One region of the Streptomyces sp. cmx-18-6 genome, then DNA from elsewhere that is predicted to be linked to it. Evidence: riboswitches for the same ligand, from Rfam matches in the RefSeq annotation. Region 1 holds a riboswitch; each other region holds the start of a gene.
The links. Region 1 has a riboswitch for cyclic di-AMP ahead of ACLJPL_RS26385 (transglycosylase SLT domain-containing protein). Riboswitches for the same ligand answer to the same signal wherever they lie in the genome.
Positions count from the first base shown of each region.

Region 2: another riboswitch for cyclic di-AMP. It lies ahead of ACLJPL_RS21835 (transglycosylase family protein); the one in region 1 lies ahead of ACLJPL_RS26385 (transglycosylase SLT domain-containing protein).
Region 3: another riboswitch for cyclic di-AMP. It lies ahead of ACLJPL_RS30425 (M23 family metallopeptidase); the one in region 1 lies ahead of ACLJPL_RS26385 (transglycosylase SLT domain-containing protein).
Region 4: another riboswitch for cyclic di-AMP. It lies ahead of ACLJPL_RS20800 (C40 family peptidase); the one in region 1 lies ahead of ACLJPL_RS26385 (transglycosylase SLT domain-containing protein).

Region 1 is NZ_JAEBEP010000012.1:219,725-227,109, reverse strand. It holds gene ACLJPL_RS26405 (helix-turn-helix domain-containing protein) at 1-347, opposite strand, end outside; gene ACLJPL_RS26400 (hypothetical protein) at 531-1,145, shown strand; gene ACLJPL_RS26395 (SpoIIE family protein phosphatase) at 1,230-3,878, shown strand; gene ACLJPL_RS26390 (FAD-dependent oxidoreductase) at 3,937-5,328, opposite strand; cyclic di-AMP (ydaO/yuaA leader) riboswitch at 5,777-5,966, shown strand; gene ACLJPL_RS26385 (transglycosylase SLT domain-containing protein) at 5,970-6,806, shown strand; gene ACLJPL_RS26380 (DUF397 domain-containing protein) at 6,911-7,102, opposite strand; gene ACLJPL_RS26375 (hypothetical protein) at 7,273-7,385, shown strand, end outside.
Region 2 is NZ_JAEBEP010000009.1:101,163-108,547, reverse strand. It holds gene ACLJPL_RS21850 (nucleoside triphosphate pyrophosphohydrolase) at 1-721, shown strand, start outside; gene ACLJPL_RS21845 (cytochrome P450 family protein) at 756-2,153, shown strand; gene ACLJPL_RS21840 (transglycosylase family protein) at 2,367-3,479, shown strand; cyclic di-AMP (ydaO/yuaA leader) riboswitch at 3,771-3,966, shown strand; gene ACLJPL_RS21835 (transglycosylase family protein) at 3,971-4,687, shown strand; gene eno (phosphopyruvate hydratase) at 5,085-6,365, shown strand; gene ACLJPL_RS21825 (FtsB family cell division protein) at 6,492-6,977, shown strand; gene ACLJPL_RS21820 (DUF501 domain-containing protein) at 7,088-7,385, shown strand, end outside.
Region 3 is NZ_JAEBEP010000017.1:115,095-122,479, reverse strand. It holds gene ACLJPL_RS30440 (GNAT family N-acetyltransferase) at 1-3,029, opposite strand, end outside; gene ACLJPL_RS30435 (HPr family phosphocarrier protein) at 3,202-3,483, shown strand; gene ACLJPL_RS30430 (GntR family transcriptional regulator) at 3,639-4,346, opposite strand; gene ACLJPL_RS30425 (M23 family metallopeptidase) at 4,627-5,442, opposite strand; cyclic di-AMP (ydaO/yuaA leader) riboswitch at 5,456-5,622, opposite strand; gene ACLJPL_RS30420 (M16 family metallopeptidase) at 5,843-7,213, opposite strand; gene ACLJPL_RS30415 (M16 family metallopeptidase) at 7,240-7,385, opposite strand, start outside.
Region 4 is NZ_JAEBEP010000008.1:289,932-297,316, forward strand. It holds gene ACLJPL_RS20790 (ATP-dependent Clp protease proteolytic subunit) at 9-614, shown strand; gene ACLJPL_RS20795 (hypothetical protein) at 688-993, shown strand; cyclic di-AMP (ydaO/yuaA leader) riboswitch at 1,346-1,532, shown strand; gene ACLJPL_RS20800 (C40 family peptidase) at 1,536-2,006, shown strand; gene ACLJPL_RS20805 (LysE family translocator) at 2,068-2,721, opposite strand; gene ACLJPL_RS20810 (LysR family transcriptional regulator) at 2,795-3,709, shown strand; gene ACLJPL_RS20815 (ATP-binding protein) at 3,844-4,275, opposite strand; gene ACLJPL_RS20820 (helix-turn-helix domain-containing protein) at 4,522-5,382, shown strand; gene ACLJPL_RS20825 (DUF397 domain-containing protein) at 5,412-5,654, shown strand; gene ACLJPL_RS20830 (8-amino-7-oxononanoate synthase) at 5,846-7,006, opposite strand; gene bioB (biotin synthase BioB) at 7,162-7,385, shown strand, end outside.

The DNA.
Region 1 (7,385 bases):
TGCCCCGCCTCCTGCCGCTCGGTCCGTTCCGCTTCCGCCCGCAGCCACAGGCGGTGCAGCGCTTCCCGTTCCTCGCCCGTGCAGCCGCACAGCCGGGCCAGCCGCTCCACCGGGGCGAACTCCACCGGCACGGTCTGCCCGGTGCAGTACCGGTGGAGCGTCGATCCGCTGACGCCGATACGTCGGGCGAGCGCCGCGTACGTACGGCCGGAGCCCTCCCGCAGCTCCCGCAGCCGCCCCGCGAACGCCTCCCGCGCGGACTTCTCGCCCGCTCCCCACTCGCCCGACACCCGCTCGACCTCCCCCGGCCGTCCCGGGGCGCGTTCCACCCCGCTGAGAACACCCACGTCAGTCGGGGTGGGACGGTTCCGTGCCGGCGGGATCCCGTGTCGTGCTTGTCGCCGCCGGTGCGCCCGCCCCACGCTGGTGCCGTTCCACCCGATCGATCCACCAGACCGATTCCTCCGAGCCGTCCATCCGGCCGATCCGCCGGACCGATCTGCTCGGCCATCCGAACGGGGAGTTCATCCATGCGCACCACCCGCACCGTCCGCACCGCACTCGTGGCCGCCGCGGCCACGGGCCTGGCCGTCACCGCCCTGTCCACCGCACCGGCGGCGGCCGCGCCCGCCGCCCCCAAGTTCCTCTCCGCCGGCCAGTGGCCCGCCTCCCTCACCCCCTGGACCGCCGGTCCGGTACGCAAGGGGCTGCCCGAGTACGGTTCCGTGTGCACCGCAGGAATCACCCCGGCCGCCGGCACCCGGCACCGGGACTTCCGCACCGAGCTCGACACCGGGGCCCGTCAGACGAACACGGTCGCCCCCACCGAGGCCAAGGCCAAGGCCCTCACCGCCAAGCTCCGGGCCGGCCTCGCGAGCTGCCTGGACCGGCTGAAGGAGCAGGATCCCGGCCTCGAGGGGACGAGCCGATACCACGGGCGGGTGAACGTGGAGGAGGGCGCGTACGTCTACAGCGTCGACACGTCCTACCCGGAGATCGGCTCCACCGACATCGCCCTCTGGTCGGTGGGCCGGGACGGGCGGACGGTCACCGTCCTGGAGTGGGGGCAGCTGGGAGATCTGGCCGGCGCACCGCTGAAGGGGTTCAAGAAGACCACCGGCGTCGCCGTCGCCAAGCTGCACTGAGACACGGACGGCGGACCGGCCGGAGCGGCCCCCGGCCGGTCCGCCGATGTGCGCGGCCCCCTCGGCGGGGAGCATGCTGGCTGTGTGACCCGGCACGATGCGACCCGGCCCACCCCGTCCCCCGGCAGCGGGGCGCCGGCCGGGGGAGACGACAGCGGCCGAGTACCGGACGAGCTGTCCCTCGTACTCGCGCAGGGGGTCGTCAGCGCCGTCGAGTCGGCCGGGGGCTACGCGGGCGGCGTCTACCTCCGCACCGGCACGCCCGGGCTGCTGCGCCTCGCCGTGCTCGCCGGGCTGCCGGGGCAGCTGTTCCGGCCCTGGTGGCGGATGCACGTGAACCGGCCGTTCCCCGTGTCCGAGGCGTACCGCACGGGGCGGCCCGTGCTGCTGGCCGACGCGGAGGAGGCCATGCGGCGCTTCCCGCAGCTGATGGCGGGGCTGCCGTTCCCGTTCGGCTCGCTGTGGGTCCCGATCACCGGCCCCGCCGGGTCCATGGGGGTGCTGGTCGTCCTGCGGCCCGCCACCCCGGGCGAGCAGGTCGCTCCCGCGGACGGGGAGCGGCTGCTGCGTCTGGGCACGCGCCTCGGGGCCGCGCTGGCCGACCTGGAGTCCCGGGGCCTGCCCGTCGTCTGGGAGGGCGAGCCGATCCCCGTACAGCTGCCGGCCGCGCCCGCGCCGCCGGTGCGGGTCGGCCGCTTCGACTGGGACCTCCACTCCGGGGCCCTCACCGCGGACGACGACCTGTGCGCGATCTTCGGTACGGAGCCGGCGGAGTTCCCCGGCACCGTCGACGCCCTCGCGGAGCGCCTCGTGCCGGAAGACGTGTACGGGCTGTGGGCGCTGGCCCGGCAGGCGGTGGAGTCGGCCGATCCGGTGGTCCGCCGGATGCGGCTGCGCGGCCCGGACGGGAGGTACCACCTGCTGGAGCTCTCCGGCCGCTGGACCCACCCGGACGGGCAGGGCGGCGCGAGCCATCTGACCGGTTTCGTGGTCGACCTCGGCGCGGGCCCCGTCGTCGCGGAGGCGGCGGACCGGCTGCCCCGGGGGATCGTCTCGCTGGACCGGATCGGGCGGATCACGTACGCCAACGGGCTCGCGGAGGAGCTGCTGGGCCACTCCCGGGCGGAGCTCGTCGGCCGGGTCGTGTGGGAGGTCCTGCCGTGGTTCGGGCATCCGGCGTACGAGGACCACTACCGGGCCGCCCTGATCTCCGACGAACCCGTGCACTTCCTCGCCCGGCGGGCCCCGTCGCTCTGGCTCTCGGTCTCCCTGTACCCGGGCCACGACGGGCTCAGCGCCGTGTTCCAGGCCACCGAACAGCCGGCGTACGCCCCCGGCTCCGTCACCTCGCCGGGCCTCGGCATCGGCTCCTCCGCCGACCGGTCCTCCGCGCTGTACCGCCCGGTGGCCCTGGCCATCGCCCTCACCGAGGCGGTCACGGCCCGTCAGGTCTCCGCCGTGGTCACCGAGGAGCTGCTGCCCGCGTTCGGCGGCCGGCAGCTCGCCATCTACCTGCTGAGCGAGCGTCACCTCCACCTCGCCTGGGAGACGGGGTTCCCCAAGGGGTTCCTCGACCGCTTCGACGGGGTCGGGCTCGACGTCAGCATCCCCGGGGTGGAGACCCTGACCACCGGCCGCCCGATCTTCTTCGAGTCCATGCAGCGTCTGGCGGACGCCTATCCGGGCATCCCGATGGACGCCGACGTCGGGGCGCGCGCCTTCCTGCCCCTGATCGCCTCCGGGCGGCCGGTCGGCTCGTGCATCCTCGGCTTCGACCGGCCCCGGGGCTTCAGCCCGGAGGAGCGCACGGTCCTGACCGCCCTCGCCGGGCTCATCGCCCAGGCCCTGCAACGCGCCCAGCGGTACGACAGCGAGTCGGCCCTCGCCCGTGGGCTCCAGGACGCCCTGCTGCCGCACCGGCTGCCGGAGGTGGACGGCGTCGACACCCTGGGGCGCTATCTCTCCGGCACCCAGCACATGGAGGTGGGCGGCGACTGGTACGACGTCATCGAGACCGGCCACGAACTCGCCCTGGTCATCGGCGACGTCCAGGGGCACGGTGTGGCGGCGGCCGCGACCATGGGGCAACTGCGCAGTGCGGTACGGGCGTTCGCGCTCAGCAACCACGACCCGCAGGAGGTGATGAGCGGCACGAACCGACTGCTCATCGATCTGGACCCGGGACAGTTCGCCAGTTGCTGCTACATCGTCCTCGACCCGGTCACGGGGCGCGCCCGTGCCGTGCGCGCCGGGCACCCGCAGCCGGTGCTGCGGCATCCGGACGGCCGGACCGAGGTGCTGGACCTGCCCGGCGGCATCGTGCTCGGCATCGACGGCCAGGCGACCTACCCGGTCACCGAGCTGCGGCTTGACCCGGGGGCGGTGCTCGCCCTGTTCACGGACGGGCTCATCGAACGACCCGGGACCGACATCGACGAGGGCATCGAACGGCTGCGCGCCACGATCGCCGGGGTCGGCTCGGTCCCGCTGTCCGAGACGGCGAACCGGGTGATCGGGGAGGCCAGGCAGGCCACCGACCGCCCCGACGACATCGCGCTCCTGCTCGCGGCCCGCTGGACGCACATCCCCCGGAAGCCGCCGCCGCTCTCCCGCGACGCCGCCCCGCCGGGCCTGTGGCGGACGTTCCGCGGGCCGGGTCCGGGTGCAGGTCAAAGGCCGGGGCCGGGTGCTGGCGGCACGGCGAGCGCGCCCCGGGCCCGGCCCGACGGGTGACGGTCCTGATCAGCCCTCGGGAGGGCCGCTCCGATCAGCCTTCGGAGGGCTGATCGGATCAGCTCTCGGGGCGCCGCTCGGCCGGGACGAAGGCGCCGGACGCGTCGAGCATGCCCTCGCGCTCCACGACCTTGATCCGCTCACGGCCCTGCGCGACGCCGAGCGCCTGCTCGTGGGCGTCCAGCTTGTGCCAGCCCTCCCAGGTCGTGTAGCGGACGTTCCGGCTCTCCAGGAAGGCTTCGACGGCCTCCGGGGCGGGCGTCGCCGGCTCGGCCAGACGGCCGGCCGCGCGGTCCTCCAGGACACAGGCGACCGTCTCGTTGGCGTCGCCCTTGGTGTGACCGATCAGGCCGATCGGGCCGCGCTTGATCCAGCCCGTGACATAGACGGAGGCCATGTGCTCGCCCCCGGCGATGACGCGTCCCGCCTCGTGCGGGACGGTGCCGGAGCCCACGTCGAAGGGCAGCTTGGGCAGCTCCTCCGAGTAGTAGCCCACGGCGCGGTAGACGCTCTGCATGTCCCAGTCGGTGAACGTGCCGGTGCCCCGGACGTTGCCGGTGCCGTCCAGCTCGGTGCGCTCGGTGCGCAGCGCGACGACCTTGCCGTCCTCGCCGACGATCTCGACCGGGGACTCGAAGAAGTGCAGGAACAGCTTGTGCGGGCGGTCGCCGACGTCGCGGATCGCCCAGTTCTCCAGGGTCTGCGCGACCATGTTGGCCTGCTTGTTCTCCCGCCGGGTGGCGATGGAGCCCTCGTCGTAGTCGATGTCCTCGGGGTTGACGATGACCTCGATGTTGGGGGAGTGGTCCAGCTCCCGCAGCTCCATCGGGCTGAACTTCGCCTGCGCCGGGCCACGCCGCCCGAACACGTGCACCTCCAGTGCCTTGTTCGCCTTGAGGCCCTGGTACACGTTGTCCGGGATCTCGGTCGGCAGCAGCTCGTCCGCCGTCTTGGCCAGGACCCGGGCCACGTCCAGCGCCACGTTGCCGACGCCGAGGACGGCGACCTTCTCCGCGGTGAGCGGCCAGGTGCGCGGGACCTCGGGGTGGCCGTCGTACCAGGAGACGAACTCGGCCGCGCCGTAGGAGCCGTCCAGCTCGATGCCCGGGATGTCCAGCGCCCGGTCCGCCTCCGCGCCGGTGGAGAAGATCACGGCGTCGTAGAAGGACCGCAGGTCGTCCAGGCCGATGTCGTGCGGGTAGCTGACATTGCCGAAGAGGCGGATCTGCGGCTTGTCCAGCACCTGGTGCAGCGCCTTGACGATGCCCTTGATCCGGGGGTGGTCGGGCGCCACGCCGTAGCGGATCAGCCCGAAGGGCGCGGGCATGCGCTCGAACAGGTCGATGGAGACACCCGGGTCCTGGCAGACCTCGGATTTGAGCAGCGCGTCCGCAGCGTAGATACCGGCAGGGCCGGCTCCGACAATGGCGACGCGGACGGGGCGTGTCATGGCGTGGTGATCCTTAAGGCGGGCGGACGCGGGCGGGTTACAGCGTACGTCGGAGGTAAGGCTTGGCTTACTCGTCTCCCCCCACACGGTAAGCCAAGGTCTCGCGGGGCGCTGGAGCGGCCCTGGGGAGCCGCCCGAAAAGTCCGTTTCTCGGCGGAGATATGGGCGATTTATATCTTTTGGTCGTCTCTTCCATAAAGGGGCTATTGATTGGCTTGAGGCTTTTGGGGCCTCGCATTTCGGTCACTCCCGCACGGAGTGGTGAGCGTCACGTCCGAAGGCGCGGACGCGTATGCGGAGGGTTCGGTTCCCTTCTGCGCCAAGAAAGTTGACAGTGCGACGGAACGGGCGCGTCCGGGAATTCCTTTTTTCGATCTTGCGGAAAAAGATGATCCGGAATTGCAGGGCTTGTTCTGCCCGGTCCTTTTCGCCTACGGTCACGGTCAATCCGGATGGAACGCCGAATCCTGCCGCCGTCCGGGAATCCGAAACCCACTCACGCACGGCAGGAGCGGGGGACCCAGGTAAGCCGCCGATCCGCTATCCGGACCGGCTCGGGGTGAAGTCGCATGCCATGCGGCCAGACATCTCCCGTCTGAACCCGACAGCTCACCTCGTAGGCGCCGGAGAGGAAATTCCCCATGCCCGCACAGGGTAAGCACCGCCGTACCAAGTCCGTCTCGCTGAGCCGCGGCATCGCCGCGGTGACCACGGGCGGAGCCGTTCTGGCCCTCCCGCTGCTCGGCGCCGCCACCGCCTCCGCCGCACCCGCGCACTCCGCCGCCGAAAAGGCCGTGGCTCCGGTTTCCGTGAGCGCCCAGGTGAATTCCGTGACGAAGGCCGCGTCCGCCGAGCATTCCGTGGCGGCCGGCGAAACGCTTTCCAAGATCGCCCGCGAGCATTCCGTCAGCGGCGGCTGGAAGAAGCTGTACGAGAACAACCGGAAGGCCATCGGGGAGAACCCGCACCTTATTCACCCGGGTATCACGCTGACCATCGGCGCGAAGGCCGCTGGCGCTCCGTCAGACGCCAAGGCGGGCAAGGCTTCCCCGTCCGCCGACCGCTCCGCGACGACGAAGCGCGCCGACCGCTCCGAGCGCACCGCCGCCGCCCCCGTGGCGAAGGCCGCCCCGGCTGCCGCCGCGCCCACCACGTACACGAACGACCTCGACGGCTGGATCAAGGAGTCGCTGGCGATCATGGCCGAGCGCGGCATCCCCGGCAGCTACGAGGGCATCCACCGCAACATCATCCGCGAGTCCTCGGGCAACCCGAACGCGATCAACAACTGGGACTCCAACGCGGTCAAGGGCACCCCGTCCAAGGGCCTGCTCCAGGTCATCGACCCGACGTTCCAGGCGTACCACGTGCCCGGCACCTCGACCGACAGCTACGACCCGGTCGCCAACATCACCGCCGCGTGCAACTACGCCGCGGACCGCTACGGCTCGATCGACAACGTCTTCGGCGCGTACTGATCTCCCGTACGCGGCACCCCGAGGGGCCCCGGACCATCCTCTGGTCCGGGGCCCCTTCGGCATGCCGCGCTCACCTCACCTCTGCCATCGTCCGGAGAGGAGGTTCACCTCTGCCGTTGTCCGGAGAGGAAGTCGCGCCAGGCCGCCGCGGAGACGGTCAGCGGGAGGCGGCGGCGGTCCTTGGAGTCCCGGACCGACACGCCTTCGAGGTCCGGTCGGGCCTGGGCCTCCACGCAGGCGTCCTCGAAGTCACCGCTGTAGCTGCTCCTGTGCCATGCGTTCGGCGGAAGAGGCATGAGGGGCCTTCCTGGTGGTGGTGCACATGCGGGCCGACCTGATCACGTCTGTGCGAGTATAGGATCAACAGGCGCTGGAAGTAAGGTCTGTTGGCACACTTCAGAGTGATCATGCACGGGGGCGGATGATGTCGAGCGGCGCACGGTCTTCACCGTGGACGGCAGCGGAAATGGACTCCTACGAGCGCGCGCGGGCCTTGCTCAGCGCGCTGATCGCCGCCTACAGCGGCCGGATCGGTGAGACGTCCACCCGGCAGGAGGCGCAGGCCCTGCGCGCCGAGCG
Region 2 (7,385 bases), on a different contig from region 1:
CGACGGCCGGCTGACGGACGGCCTGGCCCGGCTCGGCGGCTCGGGCCGGGTGGCCATGCCGGACCTGGAGCTGCTCCCGGGCTCGTACGACCTGCCCGGCGCGCGCCTCCTGGACCTGGTGCAGGTCATGGACCGGGTCCGCCGCGAGTGCCCCTGGACCTCGCAGCGGACGCACAGGAGCCTCGCCAAGTACGCCATCGAGGAGGCGTACGAACTCGTCGAGGCGATCGAGGACGGCGACCGGGACGAACTGCGCGAGGAACTCGGCGACGTACTGCTCCAGGTCGTCTTCCACGCGCGCATCGCCGAGGAGGATCCCGAGGAGCCCTTCGCCATCGACGACGTGGCGGGCGGCCTCGTCGAGAAGCTGATCCACCGCCACCCGCACGTCTTCGGCGACGAGAGCGCCGAGACCCCCGAGGACGTCCACGAGCACTGGCTGCGCACGAAGGCGATCGAGAAGCAGCGCACCTCGGTCACCGAAGGCGTCCCCCTCGGCCAGCCGGGCCTTGCCCTCGCGGCGAAGCTCGGCAGCCGCGCCCGTACGGCCGGACTCGACGTCCCCCTCCCGACCGGCGACACCATCGGCTACGAGCTCCTCGCCCTCGCCGTACGCGCCGAGGCGACCGGCACCGACCCGGAGGCCGCCCTCCGCGCGGCGGCCCGCGCCTACCGCGACGCGATCGTGGCGGCGGAGACCGGTGGGCCGGACGTGCGGTAGGGGAGCGGGGCGGCGCGGCCGATAGCGTCGAGGGGTGAACGACAGCCTGCCCGACCGCCCCGCCGACGCCCCGCCCCCCGTCCGCCCCCACGACACCTCTCCCGCCGACGCCCCGGCCCCCGCCTGCCCGCACAGCGCCGACGCGTCCTCCGACGCCGCGAAGGGGAGCGCCCCCGCCCCCGAACTCTTCACCTGGGAGTTCGCCACCGACCCCTACCCCGCCTACGCCTGGCTCCGCGAGCACAGTCCCGTGCACCGCACCGCGCTGCCCAGCGGGGTCGAGGCGTGGCTCGTGACCCGGTACGGGGACGCCAAGCAGGCGCTTGCCGACGCGCGGCTCTCCAAGAACCCGGCGAACCACTCCGGGTCGGCCGCCGCCAAGGGGAAGACGGGCATCCCGGGGGAGCGCAAGGCGGAGCTGATGACGCATCTGCTCAACATCGACCCGCCGGACCACACCCGGCTGCGCCGGCTCGTGTCCAAGGCGTTCACCCCGCGCCGGGTCGCGGAGTTCGCGCCCCGCGTGCAGGAGCTGACGGACCAGCTCATCGACCGCTTCATCGAGGAGGGGAAGGCGGACCTGATCCACGACTTCGCCTTTCCGCTCCCCATCTACGCCATCTGCGACCTGCTCGGCGTCCCGCGCGAGGACCAGGACGACTTCCGGGACTGGGCGGGCATGATGATCCGCCACGGCGGCGGGCCGCGCGGCGGGGTGGCCCGGTCGGTGAAGAAGATGCGCGGCTATCTCGCCGAACTCATCCACCGTAAAAGGGAGAACCCGGGCGACGACCTGATCTCCGGGCTGATCCGGGCCAGTGACCACGGCGAGCACCTCACGGAGAACGAGGCCGCGGCGATGGCGTTCATCCTCCTCTTCGCCGGCTTCGAGACGACCGTGAACCTGATCGGCAACGGCACGTACGCCCTGCTGCGCCACCCGGAGCAGCGCGCCCTGCTGGAGGCTTCCCTGGAGGCGGGGGAGAGCGCGCTGCTGGCCACCGGAATCGAGGAACTGCTCCGGTTCGACGGCCCGGTGGAGCTCGCGACCTGGCGGTACGCCACCGAGGCGCTGACGCTCGGCGGGCAGGAGATCGCGGCCGGGGACCCGGTGCTGGTGGTGCTGGCGGCGGCCGACCGGGACCCGGAACGGTTCGCGGAACCGGATGTCCTCGACCTTGCTCGGGGTGACAATCAGCATCTCGGTTACGGTCACGGCATCCACTACTGCTTGGGAGCGCCGCTCGCGCGTCTGGAGGGCCAGGCCGCGGTGGCGACGTTGCTGAGACGTCTTCCCGGGCTGCGACTTGCAGGGGAAGCCGCTGATTTGCGCTGGCGCGGCGGGCTCATCATGCGGGGATTGCGCACGTTGCCGGTGGAGTTCGAGCCGGGGCGTCGCCTGGGTGAAAGTGACACGCTGTCACCTCTGTGACTTTCACGTGATCTGCGCTGCATCGACTTGTGACATGCGTTCGAGTCCCGCTAGGTTCACGGTTCGACGCGTCGGCCGCTGTTCACCGGTGGCCCGTCCGTCACTTGCGCAACAGCTTTACGCACGGCATGTGCCGCTTGTCGGTTACTGCACGTCAGTACCTGAACAGCTGCTCATCAGTTCCTGCTTGTCAGTCGCACGGAAGGCAAACCCATGGGCTCCGCGAACGGCAGACACCGCCGCCCTCGTCAGGCACCCGCCATCGTCGTCGCCGCAGGCGTGACCGGTTCGGCCATCGCCATCCCCCTTCTCGGCGCATCCGGCGCGCACGCCGCCGACGCCACCACCTGGGACCGGGTCGCGGAGTGCGAGAGCGGCGGCATGTGGAGTGCCGACCTCGGTAACGGCTACTACGGCGGGCTCCAGTTCTCGCAGGAGACCTGGTCGGCGTACGGCGGCACCGCCTTCGCGGACCGGGCCGACCTCGCCAGCCGCTCGCAGCAGATAGCCGTCGCCGAGAAGGTCCTGGGCGACCAGGGGCCGCAGGCGTGGCCGGGCTGCGCGGTGATCTCGGGCCTCGCGGTGGACGGCAGTCTGCCCGGCGTCGACCCCGGTACCGGGCCCTCCGCCGACCCGGGCCAGGACGCGACGACCGCCCCGGCGGACGAAGCGGACGAAGCGGACGAAGCGGACGAAGCGGACGAAGCGGATGAAAAGGGTGAATCCGAGGGTTCCGGCGAGGCTCAGGGCGAGACGGGCAAGGGTGGCAAGACCGGCAAGTCGGGCAAGGTCGGTGAAGCGGGCAAGACCGGCGCGGGGGAGGAGGAAGGTGAGGGCGGCGGCGCCGACCCCTCCGCGAAGCCCTCCCCTTCGCCCGCCACCGGCAAGACCGGCGGGGCCGGGAAGACCGGCTCCTTCGAGTCCCCCGACGCCTCGCAGCCCTCCACCTCCGCCCCTGACGCCTCGAAGGGCGACCGCAGCGGCGGCAAGCACCGGGGTGCCCCGGCTCCCGAGGAGGCCGGTGCGGCGGGTCGTGAGGACGGCCCCCGGGAGTCCGGCCGGCGCGCCTCGCGGGGTGAGGGTGACGCGCGGGACGGCGGCGCGGTCACCGCGGGCGGCTACACCGTGCAGCCCGGGGACAACCTCTGGGCGATTGCTGACGCACAGGAACTTCCCCAGGGCTGGTCCGGTCTGTACGAGGCCAACAAGGACCTCCTGGGCTCCGACCCGGACCTGATCCTGCCCGGCCAGAGCCTGGATCTGGGGCTGGAGCAGGGCGCTTCGGAAGGTGCCGGGGAGCGCGTCGAGGAGCCTGCGGCCAACTGATCCAATTCGGGAAAACACCCCGAAATCGCGGGTAGTTCAGGGACCTATGTCCACTTATGCGTAAGTGAGACATGGGTCTCTTTGCTTCAACTGGCGTGTCGCGTCCGCCCGCTCGGCGTTGATCCGCTCCGACCTGCGGAAACGGTCCGTCAGGGTGAGCAAGTAAGCGCCAATTAGACTAGTATGTCCATCTTTGAATATGGGGGTTGCCTGTGTTTACGGTCGGAACCGCTCGCACCGCGGGCCCCGACGACCGTCACGCCGAATCCTGCCGGCGGCCGAAGGGAACAGACGCGTAAAGCGCCGTAGGCAGGAGCGGGGGACCCAGGTAGGCCGCCGGGTCCGGACGGGCCTCGTCGAAGTCGGAAGACTTCGGACGGGACGTACGGGACCGGCTCGGGGTGAAGTCGTGCGCAAGGTCGCACGGCCGGGCAACTCATCAGCCCGAACCCGACAGCTCACCTCGTAGGCGTCGGTGAGGAGATCGTTCCATGCTGCTTAACAGCAAGGGCAAGCACCGCCGCCCGTCCAAGGCCGTCCGTCTCGCCACCCTGGCGGGCGTCACCGGTGCCGCCGTCGCGGTGCCGCTGATGGGCGCGACCAGCGCTTCCGCCGCCTCCGTCGAGACCTGGGACGCCGTCGCCCAGTGCGAGTCCGGCGGCAACTGGTCCATCAACACCGGCAACGGCTACTACGGCGGGCTGCAGTTCTCCCAGTCCAGCTGGGCCGCCGCCGGTGGTACGCAGTACGCCTCGCGCGCCGACCTGGCCTCCAAGGACCAGCAGATCGCCACCGCCGAGAAGCTCCTCGACCTTCAGGGTCCGGGCGCCTGGGCCTGCGCCGGCGCCGGCGGCCTCACCAACGACGGTGTGGACCCGGGCGTGAACACCGGCTCCGGCCAGTCGCAGAGCAAGCCCGAGCAGGCGCAGCCCGAGCGCAAGGCCGAGCAGCCCACCACGCGCAGCGAGCAGCGCAGCGCCCCGGCGGCCCCGAAGGCCGAGAGCTCCAAGAAGACCGTCACCACCCCGACCGGCGAGAAGGTCCAGAAGGGCGACGGCGAGTACAAGGTCGAGTCCGGCGACACCCTGAGCAAGATCGCTCAGAAGGAAGGCGTCAAGGGCGGCTGGAGCAAGCTGTTCGAGCTCAACGACGACATCGTCAAGGACGCGGACCTGATCTTCCCGGGTCAGCAGCTCCACCTGAAGTAACAGCCGGCTCTCCTCCCCGGAGGGAGGGGGTCCGGCGGCACCCTCCCTCGCACGGCTCCCCGGCCCGGCGCGCTCTCCCCCCGATGCGCGCCGGGCCGGGGTATCTCCCGTGGCCGGGGTATCCCCCGGGGGCGGGGCGTCTCCCGTGGCCGGGGTATCTCCCGGGCCGACACGTCTCCCGTGGGGGATTCGTTCACCTCTTGTCGTCAGGGCTTGTTACCACCCAGTAGATTTCTGGAGTTTTGCCCCGTGATGCAGGCCCTTGGGTCCTTTTTCGTCCCAGGAGACGGGCGGTCGGCCGACTGAGGAGGCCGGGCCGGTTAGGCTCGTGTCGCAAGGCCACCGTGACCGCAGTGACCCTGCACAACCAGTGTCATATCCCAGAAGGAGATGCCTCGTGCCGTCCATCGACGTCGTCGTAGCCAGGGAAATCCTCGACTCCCGGGGCAACCCCACGGTCGAGGTCGAGGTCGGCCTCGACGACGGCAGCACGGGCCGTGCTGCCGTTCCGTCCGGCGCCTCCACCGGTGCGTTCGAGGCTGTTGAGCTTCGCGACGGTGACCCCAACCGCTACCAGGGCAAGGGCGTCGAGAAGGCCGTCCTGGCCGTCATCGAGCAGATCGGCCCGGAGCTCGTCGGGTACGACGCCACCGAGCAGCGCCTCATCGACCAGGCGATGTTCGACCTGGACGCCACCGAGAACAAGGCATCGCTCGGCGCGAACGCCATCCTCGGCGTCTCGCTCGCCGTCGCGCACGCCGCCTCCGAGGCGTCCGACCTGCCGCTCTTCCGCTACCTCGGCGGCCCGAACGCGCACCTGCTGCCCGTTCCGATGATGAACATCCTGAACGGCGGCTCGCACGCCGACTCCAACGTGGACATCCAGGAGTTCATGATCGCGCCGATCGGCGCGGAGTCCTTCTCCGAGGCCCTGCGCTGGGGTGCGGAGATCTACCACACGCTCAAGAAGGTCCTCAAGACCAAGGGCCTGTCCACCGGACTCGGCGACGAGGGCGGCTTCGCCCCGAACCTGGACTCCAACCGCGCCGCCCTGGACCTCATCGTCGAGGCCATCAAGGAAGCCGGTTACGTCCCGGGCCGTGATGTCGCGCTCGCGCTCGACGTCGCCGCGTCCGAGTTCTACAAGGACGGCGTCTACGAGTTCGAGGGCAAGTCCCGCTCGGCCGCCGAGATGACCGAGTACTACGAGGAGCTCGTCTCCGCGTACCCGCTGGTCTCCATCGAGGACCCGCTGTACGAGGACGACTGGGCCGGCTGGAAGGTCATCACCGACCGCATCGGCGCCAAGGTCCAGATCGTCGGCGACGACCTCTTCGTCACCAACCCGGAGCGTCTGGCCCGCGGCATCGAGGAGGGCTCCGCCAACGCCCTGCTGGTGAAGGTGAACCAGATCGGTTCGCTGACCGAGACCCTGGACGCCGTCGAGCTGGCCCAGCGCAACGGCTTCAAGTGCATGATGTCGCACCGCTCCGGCGAGACCGAGGACGTCACCATCGCCGACCTCGCGGTCGCGGTGAACTGCGGCCAGATCAAGACCGGCGCCCCGGCCCGCTCGGACCGCGTCGCCAAGTACAACCAGCTGCTGCGCATCGAGGAGATCCTCGACGACGCCGCGGTGTACGCGGGCCGCTCGGCCTTCCCGCGCTTCAAGGGCTGACCCGGCCGCTTCCGGGCCTGATCCCGGAGGCCCGCCCCCGGCCCGGGGGCATAGCCTCCGTCCGTCCCCGCACTCGGTCCCGTACCGTGTGCGGGGACGGATGTGCGTAATGGGGAGGCGGGAGACATGGCCGGGAAGGACCGCGACCGGTTCTCCACCGCGACCAGGCTGCGACTGCTCGGCGAGCAGACCGCCGCCCGCGTGTACCGCTCCCAGAACCGCCGCCAGGCCCGCCGCTCCCGGCTCACCGGCCGGGCCGCCTTCCTGGCGCTGGTGGTCTGCTCACTGGTGCTGGCGCTCGCCTACCCGATGCGGCAGTACGTCTCCCAGCGCGACGAGATCGCCGAGCAGGAGCGGCTCTCGCAGCAGGCGGAGCGGCGCACCGAGGAGCTGCGGGACGAAAAGGCGCGGCTCCAGGACGACGCGTACATCATGCGCCTGGCCCGCCAGCACCTCCATTACGTGCTCCCCGGGGAGACCGGTTACACCGTGGCCGACCCGGACGCGGCGAAGGACCGTCGCGGGGAGCCGGGCGCGAGCGACCGCCCCTGGCACGCGAACCTCTGGGACGGTGTGGACAGCGCCGACCGCGACGCCGGCGACCGGGACTGACGCCGGTCACCGCACCCTGGTACGCGCCCCGTACGTCCCCACCTTCGTACGCCCTCGAATCCTTCGAGTCCTCCGAGCTTCCGAACCCTCTCGAACAGAACCAGGCAGGCATGGAAACGCCCCCTCCGCAGACCGAGTCCACCAAGCCCACCGACGCGGACATCGCCGCGTTCGAGCAGCAGCTCGGCCGTCCGCCGCGCGGCCTGCGGGCCATCGCGCACCGCTGTCCGTGCGGCAACCCGGACGTGGTGGAGACCCAGCCGCGTCTGGAGGACGGCACGCCGTTCCCGACGACGTACTACCTGACCTGCCCCCGGGCGGCCTCGGCGATCGGCACGCTGGAGGCGAACGGGGTCATGAAGGAGATGACGGCCCGTCTGGAGACCGACCCGGAGCTGGCCGCCGCCT
Region 3 (7,385 bases), on a different contig from region 1:
CTCGCGCCGAGGACGGTCAGCCCGTGCGGGGCCACGACCACGGGTTCCAGCGCCACGGAGACCACCTCGGGGTGGTCGTCGACGAGCCGGGACAGCCGCAGCAGCAGCTCCTCCAGGGCCGGGGTGTCCACGGGCGCGGAGCCGCGCCAGCCGAACAGCACCGGGGCCGCCTTGATCGACCGGATCAGCTCGGCCGCGTCGCGGTCGGTGGCCGGAACCAGTCGGTGCGCGGTGTCGCCGAGCAGCTCGGAGGGGGCGCCCGCCAGGCCGAAGGAGAGGATGGCTCCGGCGGCGGCGTCGATGGACGCCCGTACGACCGTGTCCACGCCGCGCGGGGCCATGGACTGGACGACCGGGAGCAGTTCGGCGGGCTTGCCGAGGAGTTCGGTGAACTCTCCGTACGCGCGGCGCAGGGCGTCCTCGTCCGCGAGGTCGAGCCGTACGCTGCCGAGGTCGGCGCGGTGGCGCAGGTGGGGTGCGGTGGTCTTCAGCGCCACCGGGTAGCCGAGCCGGCCGGCCGCGGCGACGGCGGCCTCGGGGTCCGGGGCGGGGAGCGTGGGGCGTACGGGAATGCCGTAGCGGCCCAGCAGCTCGCGGGCCTCGTCGTGGGCGAGGGGGCGGCCGCGGGGGTCGGGGGCGGCGCCGAGCAGGGCGTCGATCAGGGTGGCCGCGCCCGGCTCGTCGATGGTCTCGTCCAGGAACTCGGGCACCTTGCCGGGTACGGCCGCCTGGCGCCGCCACTGGGCGTACTTCACGGCCTCGGCCAGTGCCCGTACGGCGCGCTCGGCGGCCGGGTAGGCGGGGATGCGGCCGGGGCGGGTCGGGGGTTCGGCTGCTTCGGTTGCGCTGGTCGCGTCTGCTGCTTCGGTTGCGGCGGCCGCGTCGGTCGCGTCTGTTGCACCGGCCGCGTCGGTTGCGGCGGCCGCCTTGGTTGCTTCGGTTGCGGTCTGGGCGGGGGTGGTTGGGGGTGGTGTGGTGTCCGGGGTCGTCGTGACTGCTGGGGCGTCCGGGGTGGTTGGGGTGGTTGAGGCCGCTGGGGCCGCTGCGGTGACCGTAGCGGTCGGAGCCTCTGTGGACGCCGTGCCCGGGTCGGTGGGCGCTCCCGGTGCGGCGGAGGGCTGGGCGGCGAGCGTCGTGGGCCGGGTGTGCGGTGCGGCCGTGCTGCTCGCGGCGGCCAGGGCCTCCGCGAGGCCGCCGATCTCCACATGGACGACGGCGACGGGCTTGGCCGGTCCGCCGGCCGCCGCGCCGCGCAGGGCGGCGGCCAGCACCTCGCCGTCGCCGGTCTCGGCCTCGCCGTTCTCCCCCACCCACGGGATGGCGGTGACGATCACGGCGTCGCAGGTCCCGTCCGCGAGCGCCGCCGCCAGCGCGTCCCGGAAGTCCTGCGGGGAGGCGGCCGTGGTGAGGTCGCGCGGCGGGCGCGGGCGCAGCCCCTCGGCCAGGCAGGCGTCGTACGTGAGGAGGCCGAGGGACTCGGAGTTGCCGAGGATCGCGACCCGGGGTCCGGCCGGGAGCGGCTGGTCGGCCAGGAGCAGTCCGGCGTCCACCATCTCGGTCACCGTGTCGACCCGGATGACGCCCGCCTGCCGCATCAGCGCGGAGACGGTGGCGTCGGGGATGCGGCTGACCGGGACGGCGTGGCCGGGCGGGTTGGCGCCGCTGTGCCGGGCGCCCTTCACCACGACGACGGGCTTCACGGCGGCGGTGCGGCGGGCGAGGCGGGTGAACTTGCGGGGGTTGCCGAGTGATTCGAGGTAAAGGAGGGCGACGTCGGTGTCCTGGTCCTCGAACGAGTACTGAAGGAAGTCGTTGCCGGAGACGTCGGCCCGGTTGCCCGCCGAGATGAACGAGGAGAGGCCCGCGCCGCGCCGGTGGAGGCCGGAGAGGAGGGCGATGCCGATCGCGCCGGACTGGGTGAACAGGCCGATCCGGCCGCGCGCGGGCGACTCGGGGGCGAGGGAGGCGTTGAGCCGGACGGACTCGGCGGTGTTGATGATACCGAAGGCGTTCGGGCCGATGATCCGCATGCCGTACGAGCGGGCCTGGCGGACCAGTTCGCGCTGGAGCTCGCGGCCGGCGGAGCCCCGCTCGGCGTATCCGGCGGAGAGGACGACCAGGCCCTGGACGCCGTGCTCGCCGCAGTCGGCGACGGCTTCGGGGACCCGGTGGGCGGGGACCGCGATGACGGCCAGGTCGACCTGCTCGTCGATCTCGCCGAGCGAGCGGTGGGCGGGGACGCCGTCCAGGGTGTCGAGGCCCTCGTCGAAGGCGCGGTTCACCGCGTAGGCGCGGCCGGTGTATCCGGCGGCCAGGAGGTTGCGCAGGACGGTGCGGCCCACTCCCCCGGGCGTGCGGCCTGCGCCGATCACCGCGACGGACCCGGGGGCGAGGAGGCGCTGCACCGAGCGGGCCTCGGCGCGCTGTTCGCGGCCGCGCTGCACGGCGAGGGACTTCTCGGTGGGTTCGAGGTCGAGGGTGAGGTGGACGGAGCCGTCCTCGAAGCTGCGCTGCTGGGTGTAGCCCGCGTGCCGGAACACCTTGATCATTTTGTTGTTGGCGGGGAGCACCTCGGCGGCGAAGCGCCGGATGCCGCGCTCGCGGGCGACGGCGGCGATGTGTTCGAGCAGCGCCGAGGCGACTCCCCGGCCCTGGTGGGCGTCCTGGACGAGGAAGGCGACCTCGGCCTCGTCGGCGGGGGCGGAGGCGGGCCTGCCCTGTTCGTTGATGCGGTCGTAGCGGACGGTCCCGATGAACTCGCCGCCGATCGTGACGGCCAGTCCCACCCGGTCGACGTAGTCGTGATGGGTGAAGCGGTGCACGTCCCGGTCGGAAAGGCGGGGGTACGGGGCGAAGAACCGGTAGTACTTCGACTCGTCGGACACCTGCTCGTAGAAGCTGACCAGTCGCTCGGCGTCGTCCGTGGTGATCGGCCTGATGCGGGCGGTGCCGCCGTCACGGAGCACCACGTCCGCTTCCCAGTGGTCGGGGTACGCGTGATGCGGACTTGGCTCGGGCGTCGGCTCCATGGGCAAAGCCTACGGCCGGTGTCCCGGTCGCGGAGGGTTCGGGACCGGGGCAGTCTGAGGACGGTCCGAGCGGGCTTTCCGCACAGATCGGGCCGGAGGGAGGCCGGGCACAGCATTGCGCACCGCATGAGAGACTGGTCTAGACAACCGTTGATATGTGAAGGGCAGAACCATGGCTGAGCGCCGCGTAAACGTCGGTTGGGCCGAGGGCCTGCACGCCCGCCCCGCTTCCATCTTCGTCCGTGCCGCCACGGCTTCCGGCGTCCCCGTGACGATCGCCAAGGCCGACGGCAACCCGGTGAACGCCGCCTCCATGCTCGCGGTGCTCGGTCTGGGCGCGCAGGGTGGCGAGGAGATCGTGCTCGCGACCGAAGCGGACGACGCCGAGGCCGCTCTGGACCGTCTGGCGAAGCTGGTCGCCGAGGGTCTCGACGAGCTCCCCGAGACCGTCTGACCCCCAAAAGCCTTTCTTCGTGAGAGCCGTGGAACCCTTTGGGGGCCACGGCTCTTTCGCTATTCCTGACGTCGACGCACAGGAATTCGGGCAGCACGAACAAGGCCCCGGGCAAGATCCCGGGCAATTACTTCTCTTTGTATACGGCGTCCTTGTTAATGGCGAACGCCCGCAATGTTTACGCCGTGTTGCGAAGAACTCACCCGGGGCGCGGGTGCGGTGCGCCGCCCGGAGCGGTCCGGACGGCGCAGCCGGTGCGCCCCGGCGGCCCGTTCCGCGTGCTGGGCGGTCAGCGCCCTGGCCCGTTCCGCGTCGCCGCGTGCGACGGCGTCCACGATCGCGCCGTGCTCGGCCCAGGAGTCGACCGGGCGTGCGGGCTGCTCGACCGCGTACATCCAGGCGATCTTGTGCCGCAGCTGGGTGAGCAGGGCGATGAGGCCGGGGCTGCCGGATGCCTGGGCGAGCGTCTCGTGGAACCAGCCGCCCAGCGACCGCAGATCCTCCCCCTCGCCCCGGCGGGCCCGCTCCTGGCCCAGTCTGACCAGTCCCCGGAGCACCTTGAGGTGGGCCTCGGTGCGGCGCTGGGCGGCCCGGGCCGCACCGAGCGGCTCCAGGAGCATCCGCACCTCCAGCAGGTCGGCCGCCTCCTGCTCGGTGGGCTCGGCGACGCAGGCTCCGGCGTGTCTGCGGGTGACGACGAAGCCCTCGGACTCCAGGGTGCGCAGCGCCTCGCGGACCGGGACGCGGGAGACCCCGTACCGCCGTGCCAGCAGTTCCTCGGTGAGGCGGCCGCCCCGCTCGTAGACACCGGAGACGATGTCGTCACGGATTGCCGTGCATACCGAATGCGCGGGAATGCGCATGTCCGAACCTCCGCCTTAATCCCCGCGAAACGCGGCCGCCCGACGCCTGTTCCGTGACTCTATTGCAATCCGCCGCAATTTCCGATGGGGGGCCGGAATCCATGGATATCTTCCGGCCAGAAAACCGCCCCGGGCAGGCCCGGGGCGGAGGCGAGGGGCGCATTCGCCGAAGGCCCCGGCGGGAAACCGGGGCCTTCGGGGAGTCGGGGTCGCGCGAGGTGGTCGTGCGGAGGCAGGCCAAGGGAGGACCACGAGGTCGGGAGAGGACCGCGAGGTGAGGTCAGACGCTGAGGCCGTGCGAGCGCAGGTAGGCGACCGGGTCCATGTCCGAGCCGTACTCCGCGGTGGTCCGGGCCTCGAAGTGGAGGTGCGGGCCGGTGGAGTTGCCGGTGGAGCCGGAGAGGCCGATCTGCTGGCCGGAGGTGACGCTCTGGCCCACGGAGACGCCGATCGAGGAGAGGTGCCCGTACTGGGTGTACGTGCCGTCCGTCATCCGGAGCACGACGTTGTTGCCGTACGCGCCGCCCCAGCCGGCCTCGACGACCGTACCGGCGCCGACCGCGACGACGGAGCTGCCGGAGGCGGCGTGGAAGTCCACGCCGGAGTGGCTGCCGGAGGACCAGAGCGAACCGCTCGACTGGTAGCCGGTGGAGACGTACGAGCCGGCGACGGGGAGGTGGAAGGCGTTCAGCCGGGCGCGCTCGGCGGCGCGGGCGGCACGGGCCTTCTCCTCGCGGACCTCCTCGGCCCGGGCCTCGGCCTTGCGGTCGGCCTCCGCCTTCGCCTTGGCCTTCGCGGCCTTGGCCTTGGCTTCGGCGGCCGCCTTGGCCTTCGCCCTGGCCAGTGCCTCGGCCTGCTGGTGCTGCGCCTGCGCCTGCGCGTCGATCTGCTCGGCGAGGGTGGCGTCGAGGGCGATGGCCTGGGTGAGTCCGGTCTCGGCAGCCTTGGGGGCCTCGGAGTCCGCGGCGGCGGCCGGGGAGGCCAGGGAGCCGAGGACTCCGGTGGTGGCCAGTGCCGCGATGCCGGCGGCCTGGGCGCCGCGGCGCGTCAGGCGGCTCGGGGCACGGTGCTTCCCGGTGGCACGGGTGAACGCCATGGAGGGGCTGATCCTTTCCTTCCTTCTCGCCTACCGGGTTAGCTGACGGGTTCGGAGCAGGAAGGTCTCCTACGGATTCCCGCGCCGGGTCGCGGCACGGGCGTCCGATTCACCCCAGGGACTGCGTGGGTCCCCGGCTCCCCAGGCTCGCGCCTGACGGGGACTCGGCGATGGCTGTCCGGCGCCGCGGCTGCGGCGTACGGGTGGCGGACAGCCGATCCGACGCTAGGCGGGGCGACTTCCCATCACCAAACAGACAGGGGGATTTGTCGTACATCCCACAGGGCAAATCGACTCTTCGTGCACAAAGGTGACGAAGCGCCCCAAAGGCCCAAAAGGGAGGACCCCGGCGAACTTCCGTCCGCCGGGGTCCCGTTTGCCTGGTCGTGTCACATCGGCGTCAGCCGCTGACGACGGTCACCTCGCCGATGCCGAGCGCCTTCACCGGCTCCTCGATCTGTGCCGCGTCCCCCACGAGGACCGTCACCAGCCGGTCCACCGGGAAGGCGTTGACCACGGCGGCGGTGGCCTCCACGGTGCCCGTCTCGGCGAGCCGGGCGTAGAGGTGGGCCTGGTAGTCGTCGGGGAGGTGCTGCTCGACCTGGTCGGCCAGCGTGCTCGCGACGGAGGCGGCCGTCTCGAACTTCAGCGGGGCGACCCCCACGAGGTTCTGCACGGCCGTCTCGCGCTCGGCGTCGGTCAGCCCTTCGGCGGCCAGCGTCCGCAGCACCTTCCAGAGGTCCTCCAGCGCCGGACCCGTGGACTCGGTGTCCACCGAACCGCTGATGGCGAGCATCGCCGCGCCGCCCGACTCGGGGCCGGTCGAGCGCAGGACCTGGGCGAAGGCCCGTACACCGTAGGTGTAGCCCTTCTCCTCGCGCAGCACCCGGTCCAGCCGGGAGGTGAGGGTGCCGCCCAGGCAGTAGGCGCCGAGGACCTGGGCGGGCCACACGCTCTCGTGCCGGTCCGCGCCGATGCGGCCGATCAGCAGCTGGGTCTGGACCGCGCCGGGCCGGTCGACGATGACCACACGGCCGGTGTCGTCGGCGGTGATCGGCGCGACGGGCCGGGCCTGGCCCGCGTTGCCCGACCAGTCGCCGAGGGTGTCGGCGAGCAGCGCGTCCAGGTCGATGCCGGTGAAGTCGCCCACGATCACGGCCGTCGCGGTCGACGGGCGGATGTGGGCGTCGAAGAAGGCGCGCACGGCGGCGGCGTCGATCCGCCGCACCGTCTCCTCGGTGCCCAGGCGCGGGCGCGACATCCTGGCGGTGGCCGGAAAGAGCTCCTTGGAGAGCTGCTTGGCGGCGCGCCGGGACGGGTTGGCCTGCTCGTGCGGGATCTCGTCCAGCCGGTTGCCGACGAGCCGCTCGATCTCGCTCTCGGCGAAGGCCGGGGCGCGCAGGGCCTCGGCGACCAGCCCCAGGGCCTTGGCCAGACGGGAGGCCGGGACCTCCAGGGAGACCCGGACGCCGGGGTGGTCGGCGTGCGCGTCCAGGGTGGCGCCGCACCGCTCCAGCTCGGCGGCGAACTCCTCGGCGCTGTGCTTGTCGGTGCCCTCGGAGAGAGCACGCGACATGATCGTGGCCACGCCGTCCAGGCCCTCGGGCTCGGCGTCCAGCGGCGCGTCCAGGAAGATCTCCACGGCCACGACCTGCTGGCCGGGGCGGTGGCAGCGCAGCACGGTCAGCCCGTTGGGCAGCGCGCCGCGCTCGGGGGCGGGGAAGGCCCACGGCCGGGCGGTGCCCGGGGTCGGCTGCGGGTGGTACTCCATGGCTACTCCAGTCACGGCGGCGTCGCTCACTTGTCCGCCCCCTCGGGCGCTTCGGTGCCCGCCGCCGCCTCGTCGGCGTCCTCGGCCGGCTCGATGGGCTCATAGACCAGGACCGCCCGGTTGTCGGGGCGCAGGGCCGCCCGGGCCGCCTCGCGCACCTCCTCCGCGGTGA
Region 4 (7,385 bases), on a different contig from region 1:
GACTTCGCATGATCCGACCCACCGCCCGCCACGTACTGCCCGAGTTCACCGAACGCTCCGCGACCGGAACCCGGACGCTGGACCCGTACTCCAAGCTGCTCTCCGAGCGGATCGTCTTTCTCGGGACTCCGATCGACGACACCGCGGCGAGCGACCTCATCGCCCAGTTCATGTATCTGGAGCACGCCGATCCGGACCGGCCCCTGTCGCTCTACATCAACTCCCCCGGCGGCTCGTTCGGAGCGATGGCCGCGGTCTACGACACGATGCAGTTCCTGACCTGCGAGGTGGAGACCTTCTGCCTGGGCCAGGCCGGCTCCTACGCCGCCGCCCTGCTGGCGGCCGGTGCGCCGGGACGCCGACATGCTCTGCCCGGTGCGCGGGTAGTCATTCAGCAGCCCGCACTGGAGGAGCCGATGCGGGGCCAGCCGTCCGACCTGGAGATCTACGCGCGCGAACTGGTGCGCACCCGCGAGATGTTCACGGCCATGCTGGTCCGGCACACCGGCCGGACCGCCGAGCAGGTCACCGCCGACATCGAGCGCGACACCATCCTCGACGCGAGGGCCGCCCGCACCCATGGGCTGGTGGACCATGTCGTGGAGAACCGCTAGGGGACGTTCCGCGACTCGGTCGACAGGACGCCCCCTCACCCCCAGCCGCCGCACGACGCGAGGTGAACCGCCCATGGAGCCAACGGAGTTCCCGCCCCTGCCCGCACTGACCCGCGCCGAGGGCGAGTTCATCGACTGTTACCTGGCGGTCCTGGACCAGGTGGGCCGCATCAACCCGGCGCGCGGCAGCGACACCTACAGCGCCCTGAGAGCCGCTCAGGCCCTGGCCTCCGGGGCGGCGGCCCTGCGCGACGCCCTGGCCCTGATGCACGAGCGGGGTGAGCGGCAGATTCACGCGGCGACGCTCGCGCGGGCCCTGCGGGTGCTGGACGGCGAGCGTCGGGCGGGCCGGGTCGCCATGCCTCCGACCCCGAACTGAGCCGCTCCGCGCGCCGGGAGCGCATAGAGGGTGTGCCGGCGGATCGCGCCGTGCGACACGCCCGGTCCCGCGATCGATTTTCCTCGCTCGTTCGGCGTAGGAGTTCACCCGCGCGAGCGATGGCTCAACTTGCGTTCCCCGCGTGGGCCGTACTCGAAATGCGCCCTTTCGTCGCTGGTACGAGGGTGTGCGCCCGGCTCGTCGGCGGGCGCGAATCCGCCCTGTCCACTCGAACGGATCAGTGGTGAGGAGACTCACAAATCACCGTTTCGACTCGGAAATCCGGCACTTGGTGGGTCAAGATCCCTGGGACGACAAGCCCCCGCCACCGCGGCGGGGCGGTCCGGGTGGACGCCGAGTCCTGCCGCCTCCCGGATGACTGGTCGACAGGAGTGGATCGGCAGGAGTGGAGGACCCGAGCACAACGGGCCGACCGGGAGACCGGGAAGCCCTCGGGGTGAAGCCGCGTCAAGCGGCCGGGCAACTTCGCCAGCCCGAACCCGACAGGTCATCCTTCACAGGCGGCTGACGAAGGGTTGCGCATGTCTGCGCAGGTTCATGTCCCGTCTCTGTTCGCCCGCTTCGGTACGGCATCGGTGCTCACCCTGGCCGTGACGTCCTCGATGCTGGCACCCGGCCTGGTCGACGACGCCGAGGCCGCCACCCACTCGACGAAGGCGCTGAAGGTCGCCGCGTCGAAGAAGGGCTCCCCTTACAAGTACGGGGCCGCCGGCCCCAACCGTTTCGACTGTTCAGGGCTGACTGTCTACTCGTTCAAGAAGGTCGGCAAGAAACTTCCCCGCACGGCACAGCAGCAGTACAACAAGACCAGCCGTATCTCCTCGTCGAAGAGGAAACCCGGCGACCTCGTGTTCTTCCATTCGGGGCGCAGCGTCTACCACGTGGGCATCTACGCCGGGGCCGGGAAGATCTGGCACTCCCCCAAATCGGGGGACGTGGTGCGACTGGCGAAAATCTGGTCCAAGAGCGTCTGGTACGGACGGGTCCGCTGACCCACCGGCCCGACGCTCTTTCCGTGCGGGCGCTCTCTTCGTGCGGAGGCTCTCTCCGTACTCACCGCAGGAGCGGGCCGGTCACCAGCGCCAGCCCCAGTCCGGTGAGCGCCACACCGCTGCCGCCCTCGATCGCCCGGGCGGTACGCGGTCGGCGCAGCCACCGGCCCAGCCGGTCCACGAGGAGGGCGACGGCCGGGAACCAGATGAGGGCGAGAGCCACCACGAGGGCGGCGAGCACCAGCGTCCTGGGCAACGGCGGCTGCCCGTCCGGGACGAACTGGGGCAGCAGGCTGAGGAAGAGCACGGGCGCTTTGGGGTTGAGCGCGTTGGTCAGGAAACCCTGACGCAGGGCGCGCCCGAACTCCTTGGCCTCCTTGGACTCCTCAGGCGGTACCTGGTCCGGCGTACGGCTGCTCTCCTCGGAGACCCGGCGCCGGACCGCGTACAGGGCGCTGATGCCGAGGTAGAGCACGTACGCCCCGCCGAGCAGTTGGACGGTGCGGAAGAGCACGGGCATCGTCACGAGCACTGCGGCCAGCCCCGCCACGGCGAGCGCGGTGTGCACGAGCAGTCCCCCGGCGACGCCGAACGCGGTGGCCAGGCCGGCGGTCCGCGAGGCCAGGGCGTTGCGTACGACGACGGCGAAGTCGGCGCCGGGCAGCGCGACCATACCGGCGGCGATCCCGGTGAAGGCGATCAGTTGAGCGTCCATGGGGTCCAGCCTGGACCGTGGAAGCCTTTAGCGTGTACTTGCAATCTTCTGGGTCTGCCTAAAGGAACGCTTAATGTACGACGCGACACGGCTCGCGGCGCTGGTGGCGGTCGCCGAGACCGGATCGATCACGCGGGCCGCCGCCCACCTGGGCTACACCGCGCCCGCGCTCTCCCAGCAGCTGGCCAAACTGGAGCGCGAGGCCGGGGCGACGCTCCTGGTGCGCCACCATCGCGGGGCGCGGCTGACAGCGGCCGGGGAGCTGCTGGCGGGCCGCGCCCGGCGGGCCCTGGACGAGCTGGACCAGGCGCGGCACGAGCTGGCACAGCTGGCCGAGCTCTCCGGGGGCAGGCTGCGGGTCGGCACGTTCACGACGGCCGGGGTCCATCTGCTGCCGCCGGTCCTGAGCGCGTTCCGGCGGGCCCATCCGGACGTCGAGCTGGCCGTCACCGAGTACGAGCCCCCGGGCGGGGTCGCCGCGGTGGCGGCGGGCGAAGTGGATCTGGCGCTGACCCACGCCTACGAGCCCGCGGCGGCCGACCCGCCGCCTCCAGGCGTCACCCTGGAACCCTTGCTGGTCGAGGAGCTGGTGCTGGCGACCGCGGTCGGCCACCGGCTCGCCGAGGGCACCGGGCGGCTGGCGGTCACCGAGCTGGCGGGACGGCCCCTGATCAGCAGCGCGCCCACGCATCCGCCCCGGCGCGGTGTGGAGAGCGCGTTGGCGCAGGCGGGCGCCACACCGGCGGTGGTGTGCGAGTCGCCCGGCTACGCGCTGGTGTGCGCGCTGGTCAGCGCGGGGCTCGGGGTGGCGGTGGTGCCGGAGATGGTCGCGTCGCTGTCGTCCACGCCGCTGGCCGTCCGGCGGCTGGAGCCCGCGGCCTTCCGCCGGACGATCTCCGTCGTGCACCGGGGCGAACGGGCGACCGCGGCGGCGGCGACGCTGCTCGCGCTGCTGCGGAGCGGCTTCGGCCGGGGCGCGGCGATCTGAGCGGCTGCTCCCCGTCGCCGGATCCGGAGCGGCTACCTCCGGTCTCCGGATCCGGAGTGGCTGTTCCCGATTCTCCGGATCCGGCCGGGTTCAGGAACCGCCGCTCAGCGGTACGCCGTCCCGCCGCGTCCGTGTCAGCCCTGGACCGGCACCGCCCAGGGCAGGATGATCCAGACCGTCTTGCCGCCTTCGGCCGTGGGGACGACCGTGAGCCGCCCGCCGCGCTCCTTGGCCAGCGCGCGGATGATCACCATGCCCCGCCCGTTGTCCTGCCGTACGGCGGCGGGAAGTCTCTGGGGCCACCGGGGGTGACTGTCCGTCACCCCGAGGCGCAGTTCCTCGTCCCGTTCGAGACGCAGATCCACGGTGAAGGTGGGCGACTGGCCGAAGGTGTGCTGGACGGCGTTGGTGGCGAGTTCCGAGATGATCAGCCGGATGGTGTCGGCGAAGTCGGTGTCCTCTCCGAGGCCCCATTCGGCCAGTGTCCTGGCCACATATCTGCGGGCCGAGGAGACCGAGGCCGGATCGCTCGGCAGAGTGACGGTTGCTTCCTGATGGTCTGCCATGGCGACGCCCGTCCCTTTCGCGCCCCGGCCGACCGGCAGTCGGCCAGGATTGTGCTTCGCGCCAGACTGCCACTGTTGAAGCTCGCTGTAACGACGTTCGACCAAGATATGCATATATCTGTCGCTCGAAGCGGTGAATTCGGGTCCCGCAGGACGTGGACGAAGGGCACACTGACCCCTCTGCGGGCCCGAACCTTGCGGTGCGTGTCGGCCCCGCCCCTTCCCGCACGGCGCAAGGAGACCTGGATGCTGCACGGCCCCGTCGTCCGACGGCGCAAGCTCGGCGAGGAGTTGCGGAGCCTGCGGAACGCCTCCGGGCTGACCAGCCGGGACGCGGCGCGGCTGCTCGGCTGGCACCAGTCGAAGGTGAGCCGCATCGAGACCGGTGCGAGCGGGGTGAGCGCCGACGACGTGACGCGCCTGCTCGACGCCTACGCGGTGCACGACGCGCAGTTGCGCGCCCTGTTCGAAGTCCTCGCCGGATCGGCGGGCGGCGGCGGCTCGGGGTGGTGGCACGCGTACCGGGGGCTGATCCCGCCGCAGTACCGCGACTTCATCAGTCTGGAGTCCCAGGCGAGCACGGTGCGGACGCTGGAGACCTCGGTGGTTCCGGGGCTGCTCCAGACCGCCGGTTACGCCCGGGCGGTGACCCGGGCCGCGCTGGACGGGTTACCGGCGGACCGGCTGGACTCCCTGGTCGAGGTCCGGCTGACCCGTCAGAGAGTTCTGCGCGCGAGCCCGCCGCTGCGGTTCACCGCCGTACTGGACGAAGCCGTGCTGCGGCGCGAGGTGGGCGGCCCCGAGGTGATGCGGGATCAGCTGGGCCATCTGAGTCAGGTCGCTCAACTTCCTCATGTGCGGCTCCAGTTGCTGCCCTTCTCGGTGGGCGGGTATGTCGGCCTCACCGGCCCTTTCGTCATCTTCTCCTTTCCGAACATTTCTGATCTGGATGTGGTCGTTCTCGACCACTTGACGAGTAGCCTCTACCTGGAGCGGAAAGAAGACCTCGAGGCGTACAGCTCGGCCTTCCGCACCTTGCAGGCGCACGCACTGACGCCGGAACAATCGCTGGAGCTCATCGCCGCGATCCGCTGCGGCACTCGTTAGGACGTCCGACTCTGCCCGAGGGGGGCATCATGTCCGACCGTCTCGCACCGCACGCCTTACCGACCGCCGCGGAGCCACTGCTGTGGCGCCGCAGCAGCCGTTCGACCGGAATGAACAACTGCGTGGAGACCGCGCGGCTGGAGGGACCGGATCACGGCGGCGCGCTCCTGACCGTACGCGACTCCAAGGACGTGGAGCGGCCGCCGCTGCGCTTCTCCGCGACGGCCTGGACCACCTTCGTGGCCGGGCTGGACCCGTACCGGGCCGGCTGAGCGAAGCCGTACCGGGTGAGCTGAGCGCGAAGCCGCACGGATGGGCTGAGCGCGAAGCCGCACGGAGCGGCTGAGCGCGAAACCGCACGGAGCGGCTGAGCGCGAAACCGCACGGAGCGGCTGAGCGCGAAACCGCACGGAGCGGCTGAGCGCGAAACCGCACGGAGCGGCTGAGCGCGAAACCGCACCAGTCAGTCGAACGGGGCCAGGGCCTCCCGGGGAGCGGTGGAGACGACCGTGGCCACCGCGGCCGTGATCTGCTCCTCGGTCAGGTCCGCCCGCGCGGTCAGCCGCAGCCGGGAGATCCCGTCCGGCACGGACGGCGGGCGGAAGCAGCCCACCGCGACCCCGGCCGTGCGGCAGTCGGCCGCCCAGCGCACCGCCGCGTCGGCGGAGGGCGCCCGGACCGAGACGACCGCCGCGTCGGGCCGGACCGCGGTCAGCCCGGCGGCGGTGAGCCGCCCGTACAGCGCGAGGGCGACCTCCCGGGCCCTGGCGGCCCGTTCCGGTTCGCGGCGCAGCAGCCGGAGCGCGCCCAGCGCCCCGCCCGCCGCCGCCGGGGCGAGACCGGTGTCGAAGATGAACGTACGGGCCGTGTTGACCAGGTGCTCGATGACGCGGGCCGGTCCGAGGACCGCGCCGCCCTGGCTGCCCAGCGACTTGGAGAGGGTGAGCGTGGCGACGACGCCCTCGCCGCCCGCAAAACCGGCGGCGGCCAGGGCGCCGCGTCCTCCGTCGCCCAGGACGCCGAGGCCGTGGGCGTCGTCGACCAGGAGGGCCGCGTTCGCGGAGCGGCAGACCTCGGCCAGCGCGGACAGCGGCGCCGCGTCCCCGTCGACCGAGAAGACCGAGTCGGTGACGGCGAGCGCCCGCCCCTCGTGGTCGTGGAGGGCCTTGGCGACCGCGTCCGGATCGGCGTGCGGGACGACAGCGGTCCGGGCGCGGGAGAGCCGGCAGCCGTCCACGATGGAGGCGTGGTTGCCGGCGTCGGAGACGATCAGCGAACCGTGGCCGGTCAGTGCCGTCAGGGCCGCGAGGTTGGCCGCGTAGCCGGAGGACAGGACGAGGGCGGCCTCGAAGCCGCAGAAGTCGGCGAGTTCCCGTTCGAGCTCGGCGTGCAGCGCGGTGGAGCCGGTGACCAGCCGCGACCCCGTCGCGCCCGCACCCCAGCGGTGCACGGCGGCGGAGGCTGCGGCGACGACCTCCGGGTGCCGGGTGAGCCCCAGGTAGTCGTTGCTCGCGAGGTCCAGCAGCCCGGCTTCCGCCTCCCTCGGGCGCAGGGCCCGGACCAGTCCGGCGGCGGCCCGGCGGCGGGCCTCGTCGTCGATCCACGCGAACGGGGCGAAGGGCACGAAGGACATGGCAGGCGGTCCCTTTTGTAGGCAGCTCACAGACCCTAGCGGGGTGCGCAGCAGGTCAGGGTGTGGCAATACACACACCCTCGCCCAGGTCTCCTGTCTGGTTCCTCCTTGGCTGGAGGCGGTGCCGTACGCCAGGATCATCTTTCATGGACCTGCTGAACACGCTGGTGGACAAGGGGCTGCGGCGCGAACTGCCGACCCGTGAAGAAGCGCTCGCCGTGCTGGCGACCTCCGACGACGACCTGCTCGACGTGGTGGCCGCCGCCGGCAAGGTGCGCCGCCAGTGGTTCGGGCGGCGCGTCAAACTCAACTACCTGGTCAACCTGAAATCGGGGCTCTGCCCCGAGGACTGCTCCTACTGCTCGCAGCG